DNA from 2 places in the Burkholderia arboris genome. Region 1 is predicted to be linked to the other one. Evidence: riboswitches for the same ligand, from Rfam matches in the RefSeq annotation. Region 1 holds a riboswitch; the other holds the start of a gene.

Evidence for each region. A riboswitch is a leader RNA that binds a small molecule or an ion and turns the genes downstream of it on or off. The one in region 1 is predicted to bind FMN.
Region 2: another riboswitch for FMN. It lies ahead of OHZ10_RS26975 (6,7-dimethyl-8-ribityllumazine synthase); the one in region 1 lies ahead of ribB (3,4-dihydroxy-2-butanone-4-phosphate synthase).

What each region holds. Positions count from the first base shown of each region.
Region 1 is NZ_CP109821.1:3,097,130-3,105,472, reverse strand. It holds gene OHZ10_RS14585 (PhoH family protein) at 1-359, opposite strand, end outside; gene miaB (tRNA (N6-isopentenyl adenosine(37)-C2)-methylthiotransferase MiaB) at 389-1,762, opposite strand; gene OHZ10_RS14575 (LysR family transcriptional regulator) at 1,976-2,908, opposite strand; gene OHZ10_RS14570 (MFS transporter) at 3,055-4,230, shown strand; gene OHZ10_RS14565 (helix-turn-helix domain-containing protein) at 4,448-5,131, shown strand; FMN riboswitch at 5,324-5,472, shown strand; gene ribB (3,4-dihydroxy-2-butanone-4-phosphate synthase) at 5,591-6,301, shown strand; gene OHZ10_RS14555 (HAD family hydrolase) at 6,372-7,058, opposite strand; gene iolG (inositol 2-dehydrogenase) at 7,247-8,233, opposite strand; gene OHZ10_RS14545 (TIM barrel protein) at 8,304-8,343, opposite strand, start outside.
Region 2 is NZ_CP109822.1:2,156,126-2,164,468, reverse strand. It holds gene OHZ10_RS26985 (methyl-accepting chemotaxis protein) at 1-427, opposite strand, end outside; gene OHZ10_RS26980 (TonB-dependent receptor) at 893-2,974, opposite strand; FMN riboswitch at 3,342-3,498, shown strand; gene OHZ10_RS26975 (6,7-dimethyl-8-ribityllumazine synthase) at 3,565-4,071, shown strand; gene OHZ10_RS26970 (MarR family winged helix-turn-helix transcriptional regulator) at 4,177-4,608, opposite strand; gene OHZ10_RS26965 (alpha/beta hydrolase family protein) at 4,605-5,522, opposite strand; gene OHZ10_RS26960 (ABC transporter substrate-binding protein) at 5,851-6,816, shown strand; gene OHZ10_RS26955 (LLM class flavin-dependent oxidoreductase) at 6,869-7,963, shown strand; gene OHZ10_RS26950 (ABC transporter substrate-binding protein) at 8,034-8,343, opposite strand, start outside.

The DNA.
Region 1 (8,343 bases):
TCGCTGGCGTCGAGCTGCACGACGGGCTCGTCGAACGGATGGTCGGGGTCGCCGCGGAAGCGCACGTCGACCGTGTCCTGGCGGCCGTTGCCGGTCGTGTGGCGCACTTCGACCAGCGCGAGCTGGATGTCGTCGACCGACAACGGATCGCGCGCGCGGTTGTAGAAGTTTTCGAGCGCGGCGAGCGCGAGCTTGGCGCCGCGCCCGCGGATCGTGATCCGGTGGCCGCGCCGCGCGAGCGTGACGTCGAGTGCCTGTTCGATCTGCCGCAGGTTCTCGTCGAGCGGGCCGCAGAGGTTGGCGAGGCGCGCGTTGTCGTCGCGCGGGGCAGTGAATTCCAGTGCTTGGACGGTCTTCAAAGTAGCGTCGGGCTCCTGTTGAGCGTCAATCAGTGGGTGGCCGCGCTCGCGTCGTCGCTGACGAGCACGAGCTCGCCGCGCAGCGAGTGCGGGTACGCGTGGTTGATCTTCACGTCGATCATCTGGCCGATCAGGCGCGGGTGCGACGCAAGCGGCGCCGGGAAATTCACGACCCGGTTGTTCTCGGTGCGGCCCGCGAGTTCGTTCGGGTCCTTGCGCGACGGGCCCTCGACGAGGATCCGCTCGACCTTCCCGACCATCGACTCGCTGATGCGCGCGACGTTTTCCTCGATGGTCGCCTGCAGATGTTGCAGGCGTTTGAGCTTCACTTCGCGCGGCGTGTCGTCGTGCAGGTTCGCGGCCGGCGTGCCGGGGCGCGGGCTGTAGATGAACGAGAAGCTCGTGTCGTAGCGCATCTCGTGCACCAGCGCCATCATCTTGTCGAAATCGTCCTCGGTCTCGCCGGGGAAGCCGACGATCATGTCGGTCGACAGCGACAGGTCGGGGCGGATCGCGCGCAGCTTGCGGATCACCGACTTGTATTCGAGCACCGTGTAGCCGCGCTTCATCGCCATCAGGATACGGTCGGAGCCGTGCTGGACCGGCAGGTGCAGGTGGCTCACGAGCTTCGGCACCTTCGCGTAGGTGTCGATCAGGCGCTGCGTGAATTCCTTCGGGTGCGACGTCGTATAGCGGATCCGCTCGATGCCGGGGATGTCGGCGACGTATTCGATCAGCGTCGCGAAATCGGCGATGTCCGGCGAGCCGGCCGCCAGCGCGCCGCGGTATGCGTTCACGTTCTGGCCGAGCAGCGTGACTTCGCGCACGCCCTGGTCGGCGAGGCCGGCCACTTCGGTCAGCACGTCGTCGAGCGGGCGCGACACCTCATCGCCGCGGGTGTACGGCACCACGCAGTAGCTGCAGTACTTCGAGCAGCCTTCCATGATCGACACGAATGCGCTCGGCCCTTCGACGCGCGCGGGCGGCAGGTGGTCGAACTTCTCGATTTCCGGGAACGAGATGTCGACCTGCGCGCGGCCGCTCTCGCGGCGCGCGTCGATCATCTGCGGCAGGCGATGCAGGGTTTGCGGGCCGAACACGAGGTCGACGTACGGCGCGCGCGACACGATCGACGCACCTTCCTGGCTCGCGACGCAGCCGCCGACGCCGATCAGCAGGCCGGGCTTCGCTGCCTTCAGCTCGCGCACGCGGCCGAGATCGGAGAACACCTTCTCCTGCGCCTTTTCACGCACCGAGCACGTGTTGAACAGGATGATGTCGGCGTCTTCCGGCGTGTCGGTCTTTTCGAGGCCTTCGGAGGCATTGAGCACGTCCACCATCTTGTCCGAGTCGTACTCGTTCATCTGGCAGCCGAAGGTCTTTACGTAAACTTTCTTGGTCATGGGGATTCGCCGTTCGCAGTGGTTGACCTGGGGGCGTCGTCAAGGGTGAATCGGGACGGCCGTGCGCTGCACGCAGATGCGCGCAGCGAGCAGGAAAAGCCGTCGGGAAAGCCTTCCATTATAGCTTTTCGCGCCGCTCGGGACGGGCGGCGGGTTGCGGCCGCGCGACGCCGGGTGTCAGGTTCCGACCCCGTAACGGCGATGCGCCGGCCGTCAGCGGCACGCGTTCAGCAGGTCGTCGAGCGCGGCTTCCTCGCGCGCGAAGCGTTCGGCGAGAAAGTCGAGCAGCACGCGCACGCGCGGCGCCATGTAGCGCTTGCCCGGGTAGATGGCGTGCAGCGGCGCACCCTGGTGCCGCCAGTCGGGCAGCAGGACCGTGAGCCGCCCCGCGCGTATGTCGTCGGCGACATCCCAGATCGAGTTCAGCACGATGCCGTGCCCGCGCAGCGCCCACTCGCGGGCGAGGCCGCCGTCGTTGGTCTCGAACGCGGTGGCGAGCGGCACCGTGCAGGTTTGCGCGTCGCCGTCGCGCGTGAAGTGCCACGTGTTCATCGGCCCGGACGCGACCGTGATCACGTTGCAGGGAAATCGGGCGAGATCGTGAGGATCGCGCGGCGCGCCGTGACGGGCGACGAACGACGGCGCCGCGCACGGCACGCGCCGGTCCGCGGCGAGCCGGCGGGCGATCAGCGCGCCATCGGGCGGGGCGGCGAAGCGGATCGCGAGATCGATCTCGTCCTGCCACAGGTTGACCGTCGAGTCGGACGCCGTGAGCGAGAACGTGACGTCCGGGTAGCGCACGGTGAATTCGTCGAGCCAGTCGAGCAAGCGGCGGCGGCCGAAATCGGATGTCGCCGACAGCCGCACCCGGCCGCCGACGACGTTGCGGCCGGCCTGCAGCAGCGCGTTGGCGTCGTCGAGCGCCTGCAACCCCTGCCGGCACCCGTTCAGGTACAGGCGGCCCTCGTCGGTGAGCCGCAACTGCCGGGTCGAACGGTCGAACAGCCGGGTCGCGACTGCCGCCTCGAGCTTCGCGAGGCGCGCGCTCGCGGCAGCCGGCGTGAGGTTCAGCTTGCGCCCGGCGGCCGACAGGCTGCCCAGTTCCGCGGCTTCGACGAACAGCCGGATATCGCCCAGTCGGTCCATGCGATTTTCCAGAAATATTTGAAAATGGTTCAAATGCCACGCCAATTATCAAATATAGGCGTCTTCGGGACAATGCGCGCACATCCCGCTTCTTGTGCGGTGCGGCACCGACCGGTCGCCGCAGCCGCCGCCTTCCGGAGAACGTCATGCCCATTCCGTTACTGGCGCTCGCGATCAGCGCCTTCGCCATCGGCACCACCGAATTCATCATCATGGGCCTGCTGCCCGAAGTCGCGCACGACCTCGCCGTGTCGCTGCCGTCGGCCGGCCTGCTCGTCACCGGCTATGCGCTCGGCGTCGCGGCCGGCGCGCCGCTGCTCGCGGTGCTGACGAGCCGCATGCCGCGCAAGGCCGCGCTGCAACTGCTGATGGCGATCTTCATCGTCGGCAACGTGCTGTGCGCGACCGCGTCCGGCTACGCGATGCTGATGGTCGCGCGCGTCGTCACGTCGTTCGCGCACGGATCGTTCTTCGGGATCGGCGCGGTGGTCGCCGCGTCGCTCGTGCCGACCGACAAGCGCGCGAGCGCGATCGCGCTGATGTTCACCGGGCTCACGCTGTCGAACGTGCTCGGCGTGCCGTTCGGCACGTTCGTCGGCCAGCTGCTCGGCTGGCGCGCGTCGTTCTGGATCGTCGCCGCGCTCGGCGTGCTGGCGCTCGGCGGCGTGGCGGCGCTGGTGCCGAACCGTCATGACGGCGGGCCGGTCGGCCTCGGTCACGAAGTGCGCGTGCTGAAGGAGCCGCAGGTATGGCTCGCGCTGCTGATGACGGTGCTCGGCTTCGGCGGCGTGTTCGTCGTGTTCACGTACATCGCGCCGATTCTGGAAACCGTGTCCGGCTACTCGCCGCGCGCGGTCGCGCTGGTCCTCGTGCTGTTCGGCGCCGGGCTGACGATCGGCAACACGCTCGGCGGCAAGCTCGCCGACCGCGCGCTGATGCCGTCGCTGATCGCGATCCTCGTCGCGCTGATGGCCGTGATGGCCGTGTTCGCGAAGACGAGCCACCTGCCGGTCGCGGCCGCCGTCACCGTATTCGTCTGGGGGATCGCCGCGTTCGCGACGGTGCCGCCGCTGCAGGCGCGCGTGGTCGAGAAGGCCGCGAGCGCACCGCATCTCGCGTCGACGCTGAACATCGGCGCGTTCAACGTCGGCAATGCCGGCGGCGCGTGGCTCGGCGGCCTCGCGCTGGAACACGGCTTCGCGCTCGACTCGCTGCCGTGGGTCGCGGTTGCGGTGACGTTCGCGGCGCTGGTCGTCACGTGGTTCGCGATGCGGCTCGACGCGCGCGGCCCGGCACGCGGCGCGGCGCCGGCCGCGCAGTGAGCGTTGCCGCGGCGAGCAGGCGGTGACGCGATAGCGGCAGGAAAAGGTTCGCGAGAAACGCATTCCTCCGCGATGCTGATAACGGTGTGAAGATAACTTCGTTTGCCCGTGCAAGGCCGGGTGATAGCGTTTCGATACGCGCCAAGGCTGGCGCAACCCGATTCCGATCCCGGCTTACCCCATACGCAGGGCCGCGCAGCGGCCCGGAGGCAATGCTATGTCTTCATCCCTGGCGCTCGTGCGCGACGTGTCTTCCTTCGAGTCCGGCAATGCTGCCGACCTGCGCGCGTCCGCGTCGCTCGACCTCCTCGAGCAGGTCGTCGGCGTGAACCTCGCGCGCTTGCGCGCCGAGCGGCAGCTGTCGCTCGATGCGCTCGCGCGGCTGTCCGGCGTGTCGCGCGCGATGCTCGCGCAGATCGAATCGGCGCGCAGCGTGCCGTCGATCAAGGTGCTCTGCAAGATCGCAGCGGCATTGAAGGTGTCGGTCGCTGCGTTCCTGCGCCGCCATGCGGTGAACGGCTTCGAGCATCTGGCGGCCGAACGCGCCTCGCGCGTCGTCAGTTCGAACGGCCGTTTCTCGGCACGCGCGCTGTATCCGGAAGGCGAGCCGGCCGCAGCCGAATTCCACGAGCTGCGGATCGCGCCGCTGCATACGGAGCCCGGCGCGCGCCGCGCGCCCGGCACGACGGTCAACCTCGTCGTCAGCGAAGGCACGCTCGAAGTCAGCGTGCACGACCGTCGCCAGTTGCTCGCGACCGGCGACGCGATCGTGTTCGATGCCGACCAGCCGTACAGCCTGCGCAACCCGGGCGACAGCGAAGCGCGCGCGTTCCGCGTGACGGTGAGCCCCGAGGTGCCGCCGCGCTGGCTCGTGCCCGACGCGGCGCACGCGGCCCACTGACCGGGCGGGCAGTACGAGTACGGAACGGCCGCTTTGCCGCTGTTGCGCGGGCGCGCGGCCAGGTGATCGGCCGTTCGGACGATGCCGTTAGACGGAGTCGTCAGTAAGGTTTTAGGTGTGGTTCGCTGCGCTTCGCGCGCGGCTGCGGTATGCTTGGCCCGCCGGTGACGGGGAACCCCCGTCCGGCAATCAGTGCGTCTTCAGGGCGGGGCGAAATTCCCCACCGGCGGTAGGCTGGCGTAAGCCGGCGAGCCCGCGAGCGCCCGCGCATCCGCGCGGGGTCAGCAGATCTGGTCGAATGCCAGAGCCGACGGTCATAGTCCGGATGAGAGAAGATGTGCAGATAGTCATGTCCGTCAGGGCCGCTTCGCGACGCATGCGAAGCGGGTTGTCGTTCTGTCTGTTTGCAATGCCCTGAAACGTTTTTCGCCCAAATCGTATTTGCGAGGAGCGTTTCACATGTCCTTGATGTCCGTATCGTCGGCACCCGCCGACGCCTTTGCCGATCTCCCGTTGCTGGATTCCGAACCGGTGCCGCCGCGCATCGCCGCTGCGCTCGATGCGATGCGCGCAGGCCGTGCGGTCGTGCTGCAGGATGACCACGATCGCGAGAACGAAGCCGACCTGATCGTCGCCGCCGAGCGCATCACGCCCGAGACGATGGCGCTGCTGATCCGCGAGTGCAGCGGCATCGTGTGCCTGTGCCTGACCGACGACACGGTGCGCGCGCTCGAACTGCCGCCGATGGTGCAGACCAACGAGAGCCGCAACGGCACCGCGTTCACGGTGTCGATCGAAGCGCGCGAAGGCGTGCATACCGGTGTGTCGGCGGCCGATCGCGTGACGACGATCCGTGCGGCGATCGCGGAAGGCGCAAAGCCGCACGACATCGTGCGGCCCGGCCACGTATTTCCGTTGCGTGCGCAACCGGGTGGCGTGCTCGCGCGCCGCGGTCACACCGAAGGCACGGTCGACCTGTCGATCCTCGCGGGCCTGAAGCCGGCCGGCGTGCTGTGCGAGCTGATGAATCCGGATGGCACGATGACGCGCGGCGACGAGGTCGAGCTTTTCGCGCAACGGCACGGGTTGCCGATGCTGACGATCGCGGAACTCGTCGAGTTTCGCGAGGCGCTGGCGGCCGCGCGCGAGCGCTGCTGCGAACCGGCCTGAGTGAAGGGAAGGCGGGTGCGTTCGCGCACCCGTGGCGGGCCGGATCGACCCGATCCGGCCTGACTGGCAATCAGGACTGCACGTCGCCGAATTCGCCGCGCATGCCGGCTTCGACGAGCGACGGCAATTCGTCCATCTTGCGCATGATCCGCGTGATGCCCATCGCACGCAGCGCGTCCGCGTAGTTGTCGGGGATGTGGCTCGCGCCGACGAACGCGATCGTCTTCATCCCGGCCGCGCGCGCGGCATTCAACCCCGATACGCTGTCCTCGACGACGATGCAGCGCGCCGGCGCCACGCCGAGCGTCCGGGCCGCATGCAGGTACACGTCGGGGTAGGGTTTCGGGCGCGCCACCTGCTCGGAACTGAATACGCGCTCGCCGAAGATCTCGGTGAGCGCCGCGCGTTTCAGCGAGTTGCGCACGCGTACGAGCCGGCTGTTCGATACGACGGCCGCCGGCAGCGTGACCTTCAGCAGCGCGTCGCGCACGCCGGAGATCGGCGCGAGCGATTGTGCGAGCGCGACCTCGATGTTGTGCTCGATGGTCTCGATGAAGTTCGCGGGCATCTCGATCCCGAAGCGGGATTCGATCCCGGCGAGGAAGCGCGACGTCTGCTGGCCGAATGCCGATTTCGCGGCGGCTTCGAAATCGAGGTTCGGGAACGTGGCGGACAGCGTATCGAGCAGCACGCGGTCGGCGATGACTTCGCTGTCGACGAGCACGCCGTCGCAGTCGCAGATGAGGTGATCGAGCATGGTGATGAAAATGCGGTAGACCGGCGACGCCGATCAATTCGCCATCATACGTGCTTTCACGCGCGTGCCGCGCGACGTTTCGGCAAATTTGCCCGATGCGGGCGTGCGGTTGCCGCATTCCGTGCCGCCGCCGCGCCGATCGCCCGATGGCGGCAGTCCGGGTGCCCGGGCCGCCGCTGTTTGTCGCGTTACAGCTCGATCACGCGCCCCGTTTTCCACGACGTCATCGCGGTTTCGGCCAGCTCGAGCGCGGCGAGTCCGTCGTCGATCGTCGTCCGGACCGGCGTGCCGTCGCGCAGCGCGTCGACGAAGTGCGCGATCTCGGCCGCGTACGCATGCCGGTAGCGCTCGAGGAAGAACGGCTCCGGCACGTCGGCCGCGATGCCGCCGGCGAGCCAGGCGCTCACCTCGGTCGGCCGCACGTTGCCGGCCTGCAGCATCCCGTTGCTGCCGAGCAGCTCGAAGCGCTGGTCGTAGCCGTAGGCCGCGCGCCGCGACGTGTTGATCTGGCACAGCAACCCGCGCCGCGTGCGGATCGTCACGGCCGTCGAATCGATGTCGCCTGCTTCGTGTACGGCCGGGTCGGTCAGGCAACTGCCGGTTGCGTGCAGCGTCTGCGCTTCGTCGCCGAGGATCCAGCGGAACACGTCGAAGTCGTGGATCAGCATGTCCTTGAAGATGCCGCCCGAGCTGCGGAGGTAGTCGGCCGGCGGCGCGCCCGGGTCGCGGCTCGTGACGACCAGCATTTCCGGCGCACCGATCTCGCCGCGCTCGACACGTGCCTTCAGCGCCGCGAACGTCGGGTCGAAGCGGCGCTGGAAGCCGATCATGCAGGTCACGCCGGTGCGCCGCACGACGTCCGCGCACGCGCGCGCGCGTTCGACGGTCAGGTCGACCGGCTTCTCGCAGAACACGGCCTTGCCCGCGTTCGCGGCCGCGACGATCAGGTCCGCGTGCGTGTCGGTGCTCGACGCGATCACGACAGCCTGCACCGACGCGTCGCCGAGCGCGCGCTCGATGCCGGCGACCTGCGCGCCGTGCGCGTGCGCGAGCGCTTCGGCCGACGGCGCATGCCGGTCGATCACGTACCTGAGCTTCGCGCCCGGATGGCGCGCGAGATTCGCCGCGTGGATCTTGCCGATCCTGCCCGCGCCGAACAAAGCGAATTCGATCATTCCGTTCTCCTGTTGATTCGATTGTTTTCCAGGCACGCGACATGCGTCGGCAGCGTGCCCTGATGCTGTATCAGCGATCCGCCAGTTCACCGCGCACGTAGTCGATGCTC
Region 2 (8,343 bases), on a different replicon from region 1:
CGTCCTTCTTGCCGGCCTGCGCGAGCCCGACGATGCGCAGCGCGACCGGCCCGTAGCTGCCTTCGATCCGCACGATGTCGCCCACCAGTTCGCGTGCGCGATCGGAGGTGTCGGTCGCGTTCGCCATCATGTCCTTGAGCTTCGCGAGATGTTCCTGCACATCCTTGTGCGCCTGGTTCACTTCGGCGAGTTCGACCTCGACGTCGGACGGTTTGGTCACCAGCACGAGGTTGCGCGCGGCGATCGCGCGACGGTCGACTGCGGTGCGGATTTGCGCGGACAGGTTCGCCCGCGCGCTGATGCCGTTCATGTAGCGGGAAAACTCGGCATTCGTATCGGACAGTGCCTTGAGGGCCATGCCCGACACGATCACGACGACCGCGGCGAGCAAGCCGAAGCCGCCAAGGAGTTTTGTTTTGATGCTCATTCTGGCGATTTTCACGTTGTGCCTCTGCGCGAGTGGTTGGCAAATGGAATTTATTGTTCGACCAGATACGGGCTCGTGCCGGCATTAACGGGTATACGGGATATTTCTTTACCCTTCGAAAACCCTGATATTAATTTTTTTAGTGCTGAAACCGTTGCCAGCTGGGCGTTCTTGATCTCGATCAAAAAGTCTCGGGTCGCCCGTAATTAAAGGGTTTATACGTGGAATTTGAAACCGGTTTTATTGGTGAAACAAGAAACGTCTTTTAACCAATAATCGTCTGATGATTTTGTTTCGATTTATGGATGAATAACGGAATTTCGTTTTCGACGAATTCCGGGAGGACGCCGATGCGGGTGCTCGGCGTGCGCCGCTCGATTGGCGCGATGGGAGGATTAACAGAGGCGGGCGCGCCATGTCGGCGCGCCCGACAAGCTCGCGGCGGGCGCCGCGAGCCGTGTGGGGTCAGAACGTGGTGCGCAACCCGGCCATCGCGCTGCGGCCGCCTTGCGGTGCGAAGCCGCGCACGACCGACGTCGAGTAGCGAATCTCCTGGTTCGTCAGGTTGTCGCCCCGCAGGTACGCGAGCCAGTGCGTCGGGCCGACGCGGAACTTGTAGGTCAGCATCACGCCGAGCGACGTGTAGCCGTCCGTCGAGAAGTCGTTGTCGGGCACGCGATGCTGCGACCACGCGTGCGTGACCTGCGCGCGCGCGCCGAACGGGCCGTAACCGTAGTCGGCCGCGAGCGTCGCGCGCAGCGGCGCGATGCGCGGCAGCGGCTGGCCCGTGTCGACGTTGCGCGCATGCGTGTAGTCGGCCGTCAGTTCGAGATCGACCGTATGGCCGCGTCGCGAGAACGCGCGCCATTTGCCGTCCAGCTCGATGCCGTAGAACTCGGCGCGCACGCCGCGATAGATCGCCTCGTTGAGCGAGCCGTCGGTGCCGGGTGCGACGGGTTCGCCGTCGTCGTTCACGACGCGGCCCGTGTTGTACTCGGTCAGGTAGTTCGAGAAGCGGTTGTAGAACACGCCGACGCTACCGCGGTTCGGCCCGCTCGCATAGCGCAGCGACAGGTCGGTCGACACGGCTTTTTCCTTCGACGCGTTCGGGTTGCCGATCAGGAACTGGCCGGTCGCATCGTGCGGGCCGTTCGAATACAGCTCGTAGAAGGTCGGCGCGCGTTCGGTGTACGCGACGTTCGCCGCGACCGACCATACCGGCGTCAGCGAGAACAGCGCGCCGGCCGACAGGCTGCCCGCGTTGAAGTCGCGCGGCTGCGCGCCCGCGAATTTCTCGACGCCGGCCGGATCGGGATCGACCTTCACATGCTCGAAGCGGCCGCCGAGGCTCAGCTTCAGCGCCGGGACGACCTGCCATTCCTCGAGGCCGAACAGCGCGACGCTGTTCGTGCGCGTGGACGGCACGAGCATTTCGTCGCCGAGCGCGGAGAACGTGTTCTGGCCGAACTGCACGCCGATCGCGCCTTCGAACGGGCCGATCTTGCGATGCCGCGCCTCGATGCGCGCCTCGTAGCCGCGATTGCGGAAGGTGGTCGCCGTTTCGCCGTTGTCGACTTCCTTGTGACGGTAGTCGGTGTAAGCGAAATCGAATTTCAGCTGCGTGAACGGCCCGCTCAGGTTGCGGATCTCGGACGCGAACGCGAGGCGTTCCTGCCGCATCCGCAGCCGCACGTCGCTTTCGGCGACGGAGCCGTAGTTCGATTCGTAACCGCTGTACGACAGGCCCGCGAACCCGTCGGCCCACGTGTACGACGCGCCGAGCGCGCCGCCATGCACGCGGCCGTCGCTGTTCGGCACGTTGCCTTCCGGCTGCGGCGTGTCGGGGCCGTCGATCGCGCGTTGCGGGCTGCTGCGCGCGTAACCGGGAATCCGCAGCTTGCTCGTTTCGCGGTCGAACGCGTCGACGTGGAACGCGAAGCGGCCATTGCCGCCTTCGACTTGCGCGGCACCGGCGCGCACGGAATTGGCGCCGCCGTAGCGCGCGTCGAGCGCGCCGGTCACGCCCTGGATCGCTTCGCGCGGGATCCGGTTGTCGATCGTGTTGACCACGCCGCCGACCGCGTTGCCGCCGTACAGCAGCGCGGCCGGGCCGCGTACGATTTCGATGCGTTCGATCGACAGCGGATCCTGCGGCACCGCATGGTCGTACGACAACGACGACGCGTCGTAGGCCGCGACGCCGTTCTGCAGCAGCCGGATCCGGTCGCCGTCCATTCCGCGGATGATCGGGCGGCCGACCATCGGTCCGTAGGTCGTGGTCGACACGCCGGGCAGCCCGTTGAGCGTTTCGCCGAGCGAATCGGCCTGGCGGCGCGTCAGCGCATCGCCGGAAAGCTGCACGGTCGGCGCGATCGGCTCGGTGTCGCCGAGCGGGTTCGCGGTCACGAAGATCGGCGCGAGCGGGGCGGCGGCCGGTGCCGGATTCGACGACGCGGGCGTATCGGTCTGCGCGTGGGCGACGGCGGCGAACAGCATCAGCGAAAGAGACGAGAGCGGGCGAAGCGGTAGACGAGGGAGGTCGCGCATGGTCGGTGAATCGGTTGGAATCGGATCGGATAACGAGCGATACGGGTCACCGCTGGATACGATATATTGTTGCGTCAATGACGCGCAGTGACCCGTTGGAACATGGCTCGGCGAGGCCCGGCCACCCACAGTGGAACAGCGTCGGGCGGACGAGCACCCGAAATGATATGTTATATCATTTCAAATTCCAAGCCGAATGGCAGGTTCCCGTCGGGTTTCTGTCGGATCGGTGAAAAGGGCGGCTGGAGCGGAGGGGCGATGGCGGGAAACGTGGGACGGGGTGCGCCGAGCGCATGAGGCGAGCGGCGATGTCCATGCGCCTGCACGTCGAGAGTGTGATAGATTTCCGGCGCGGCCAATGTGCCGCGAACGTTCTCAGGGCGGGGTGAAATTCCCCACCGGCGGTAATCGCGCGATTGCGCGTAGCCCGCGAGCGCTTGCCGGCACGCATGTGTCCGGCAAGGTCAGCAGACCCGGTTTGATTCCGGGGCCGACGGTTAAAGTCCGGATGAGAGAGAGCGGGGTTCGTTGCGTACGCAAGGTACGCGGCTTGTCCCTGTGCGCCCATTCAACTCACACAGGACCCATCGATGACCCAACTTGCTTCCCCCTCCCAAACTGCCGCGCCGCGTATCGCTTTTGTCCAGTCGTGCTGGCACAAGGAGATCGTCGACCAGTGCCGAAACGCGTTCGTCGACGGGCTCGCCAACGCGAACCTGAGCCAGGCGGATTGCGATTTCTTCGAAGTGGCAGGCGCTTTCGAAATTCCGCTGCATGCCAAATTGCTCGCGAAAACCGGCAAGTACGCGGCCATCGCGTGCGCCGGCCTGGTGGTCGACGGCGGCATCTATCGCCATGACTTCGTCGCGCAAGCGGTGATTTCCGGCCTCATGCAGGTGCAGCTCGAAACCGGCGTGGTGGTGCTGTCGGCGGTGCTGACGCCGCATCATTTCCACGGCGCCGAGCATGTCGCCTACTTCCACGAGCACTTCCTCGTGAAGGGCGCGGAACTCGCGCATGCCTGCGTCGATACGATCGGCAAGGTCGCGGCGCTGAAAGCGGAACCCGTGGTCGCTGCAATTCCGCAGGCTGCCTGACGCGTTGCGGTGTGCGTGCCGCCGCGTTGCCTGCGCGGCGGCACGCATGTCAGCTTTCGCGGGGTGTCAGCGAAGGCGGCAACGACACGATGTTGCCGCCTTCGCTCAGCGCTCTGCCGGAAACCGCTCCTGCAACGCGTGCAGCCAGCGCGCGACGACATCGAGTTCGTCGTCGGAAAACCCGTCGCACAGCTTGCCGTTCAGTTCGCGCAGCAGCACGCGCGCCCGCTTGAGCGCCGCGTGGCCTTCGTCGGTCAGGTACAGCCGCGTTGCGCGGCCGTCGTCGGAATCGGCATGACGCGTGATGAGGCCGGCCTTCGCCATCCGGTCGGCAAGGCCCGTCATCGCGGACGGCGCGAGCTGTAGCGCGGCGCCGACTTCGCCGATCAGCGCACCATCCTGCTTCGCGAGACAGAACAACGCGCCGGCCTGCGCGGCGCTCGCGCGCGTCTCGGTTTCGGCCTTGCGGTCGATCCAGCGCTGCACGCGCCGCTGGCCGATGTTCAACATGAAAAACAGTCGTCGGTCTTCGCTCAAGCTGGGTTCCCGGCTGCAATGGAAAGGGAGGGACGGCCCGCGGTGCGTGGCGTGTCGAGCGCCTGCGCGAGCCAGTCGGCGACGTCGGGCCACAGCACGGTGCCGGGCCGGCTGCGAAAGAAGCCCATGTGCCCGACCGGGCCGCTGCCCGCCGCGTGCGGATCGATCTGGCGGCGTTCGACCTTCGCGCGGGTCAGATAGCTTACCAGCAGGCCGATCGCGGCCGGGTTGGCCCACGGATCGTCGTTGAAACCGAGTGCGAGGATGGGCAACCGTTGCTTCGAGAAACGTTCGGCCGCGCCGAGCGTCGGATCGTCGAAGAAATAGTGCGGCAGCGTCGTCCAGCGGCTCCATTCGCGGAACACGCCGGCCGGCAGATCCTCGCCGAGCCCGAGCCGTTTGCCGGGCACGTAGCCGAGCAGCGCGGACATCAGCGGTCCGAGCACACGCAGGATCAGCCGTACCTTCAGGCGCTCGGCCGCCTGCGCGATCAGCCGCGTGCTGCCCGCATGCGCGGCGACGAGGACGGCGGCGCGCAGATGCGGCGTGCTTGCGGACAGCCCGATCGCATGCCCGCCGACGCTATGGCCGACCGCCAGCAGCGGCAACCCTTCATACGCCTGCCGCGCCCATGCGGTCGCGGCGCCCACGTCGAGCTCCATCCAGTCGCGCATGCGCGACCGCAGCGCGGCCAGGCGCGCGGGCCGCGATGCGCCGATGCCGCGATAGTTGTAGGTCAGCGCCGCGAAGCCGCGTTCGGTCAGGAAGCGTGCGAAGCCCGCATACAGCCGCTCGGGCACGGCCGTCGCCGGATGGATCAGCACCAGCGCGCGCGGCGCGGCGTCCGGCGACCACAGCGTGCCGTGCAGCACGTAGCCGTCGGCGGCCGAAAACTCGATGGGTTGGGCGGTCATGGGCGTCCTCGTTCCGGGTGGTTATTTCGTATGCGAAATATAGTCCGGGATTTATTTCGCGCACGAAATATCTATCGAGGAATCATTCGAACGACACGTGACGGAGGCCGGTGGCGAGCACGAGGGCGTGGTCGGTTGCTTCATAAAATATTTGCATCTTTCCATAGAAGAATATTGCGTTTGTCTCATGAAGTGGATCGACGTATCTTCATCGGTTGCATCGGTTGCATCGGTTGCATCGGTTGCATCGGTTTCGCCGGCCATCGCGCACGGCGGACAAAGGGTGCCGCCATCGCGCGGCAGCCTGCCAACCTTCCGGGAGATCACGTTGTTGAGCCGAATCGTCACGGCGCTCTTGCTGGCGCTTGCCGCGCAGCCGGGCATTGCCAAGGACACCGTCACGCTGCGCGTCGGTGAACAGAACTACTTCAACATCCAGGCCTCGATGGAGGCGTCCGGCGTGTTGAAGGACCTGCCGTACACGATCGAGTGGAAGCATTTCCAGGCCGCCGCACCCGTCGCCGAAAGCCTGAACGGCAACGCAATCGACGTCGGCTTCCTCGGCGATTCCGCGCTGCTGACGCTGGCCGCGCGCGGCGCGCCGGTCAAGGTCGTCGCGGTATCGCGGCAAAGCCTCGACGGCGTCGCGATCCTCGTGCCGAAGCATTCGCCGGTGCGTACCGTGGCCGATCTGCAGGGCAAGACCATCGCGGTCTGGCGCGGCGCATGGAGCCAGCAGCTCGTGCTGCGCGCGCTCGAACACGCGGGCCTGCGCGCCGATTCGGTGAAGTTCGCGTACCTGATGCCGATCGATGCGACCAACGCGCTCGCGAACGGCTCGGTCGACGCCGTGTCGCTGTGGGAGCCGTTCGTCAGCACGCTCGCCTTGCGGCAAGGCGCGCGGCCCGTGACGACCGCGCAGGGGCTGATGCCGGCGCTGAGCTTCGTCGCCGCGAACGAGCAGGCGGCGTCGGGCAAGCGCGCCGAGATCACCGATTTCCTGCGGCGCGTGGTGGCCGCGCGCCAGTGGGTCGACAGCCATCCGCGCGAGTACGCGGACCTGTGGGCGAAGCGCGCGAAGCTTGAACCCGACGTTGCGTACCGCTGGCTCAACAACGCGAAGCAGCGCGTGGGCCCGGTCGACGAAACGGCCGCGAAGGACGCGCAGAACACGGCCGACTTCCTGCACAAGGCCGGTGTGATTCCGGCTGCGTACGACACGTCGAAGCTGCTCGACCGCTCGTATGCGGGGGCGTTCGCGGCGCCTGCGCAGAAGACGGCCGCCGCGCAATGAGCGTGCGGCCATTGCCGCGATTCCCCATCGAACGCTAAGAGGACATCCCGACATGCCAGTCGACATCATCGGCATGATCACCGCGACACCCGGCGCGGAGGTCGACGTACCGGGCGGCGCGGCCGTCCAGCCCGACTACGTGCGCCGTTTCGCGCAGGCGCACGAGGCAGCGGGCTTCGACCAGATCCTGGTCGGCCATTTCAGCAACGCGGCGGACGGCTTCATCGTCGCGTCGTTCGCAGCGGCGGCGACCGAGCGTATCCGCATCCTGCTCGCGCACCGGCCGGGCGTGATCGTGCCGTCGGCCGCCGCGCGGCAGATCGCGACGCTCGACGTGTTCAGCGGCGGCCGGCTCGCGCTGAACGTCGTATCGGGCGGCGACGATACGGACCTGCAGCGCGACGGCGATTTCGTGCCGCACGATGCGCGCTACCGCCGCACCGGCGAATACCTCGACGTGCTGAAGCGGATCTGGCAGGCCGATGCACCGGTCGATCACGACGGCGCGTTCTACCGGCTGCGCGGCGCGTCGCCGCTCGTGAAGGGCGCGCAGCGGCCGCATGTGCCGATCTATTTCGGCGGATCGTCGCCGGCTGCGCTGACGGTCGCGGGTGAGCATGCGGACGTCTACATGACGTGGGGCGAGCCGCTCGACGCGGTGCGCGAGCAGATCGCGCGCGTGCGGGCCGCCGCCGCGCCGTTCGGGCGTGCGCCACGCATCAGCGTGTCGTTCCGGCCGATCGTTGCCGATACCGAGGCCGCCGCATGGGAGAAGGCCGAGGCGATCCGCGAGCGCGTGCGCGCGGCGCGGCTCGCGCATGGCCTGCCGATCGCAGGCCATGCGCCGCAGAATGCGGGTTCGCAGCGGTTGATGGCGGCCGCCGCACAGGGCGACGTGCTCGACGAGCGGTTGTGGATGGGCGTCGCGAACCTGACCGGCGCGCGCTGGAATTCGACCGCGCTGGTCGGCACGCCGGAACAGGTTGCGCGGGCGTTGGGCGCGTACTACCGGCTCGGCGTATCGACGTTCCTGATTCGCGGGTTCGATCCGCTCGACGATGCGCTGGCCTACGGGCGCGACCTGATTCCGGCGATACACGCGCAGATTGCGGAACTCGACCGGTATCGGGCGGCGGTGCCGGCGTAAATCGACAAGCCGTCGCTTGAATCGCCCCGGCATGTCCATCGCGGCATGCGGGGGCGATTGCCTTCATGCTTCAGAACGACGGCAACCCCGGCGGATTGGTTTCCGCACGCGCGATGGCCTCGCTCTGCAAGCCCCAGCGTGCGAGCGCCTGCCCGTAGCGGCCGCTGCCGATCAGCGCATTCGTCGCGAGCGTCAGCGCCGGTGCGAGCCCGCTGCCGCGGCGCGTCGCGATCGCGACGTCGGCATTGGCGGGCCAGCCCGCATTGACGACGCCGACGCGGCGGATCTTGCCGCTGCGCGCGGCCTCGTACGCGAGCGACGCGTTCGGGTTCAGCTCCGCATCGGCGCGGCCCGACAGCAGCGCGACACGTGCCGTGGCA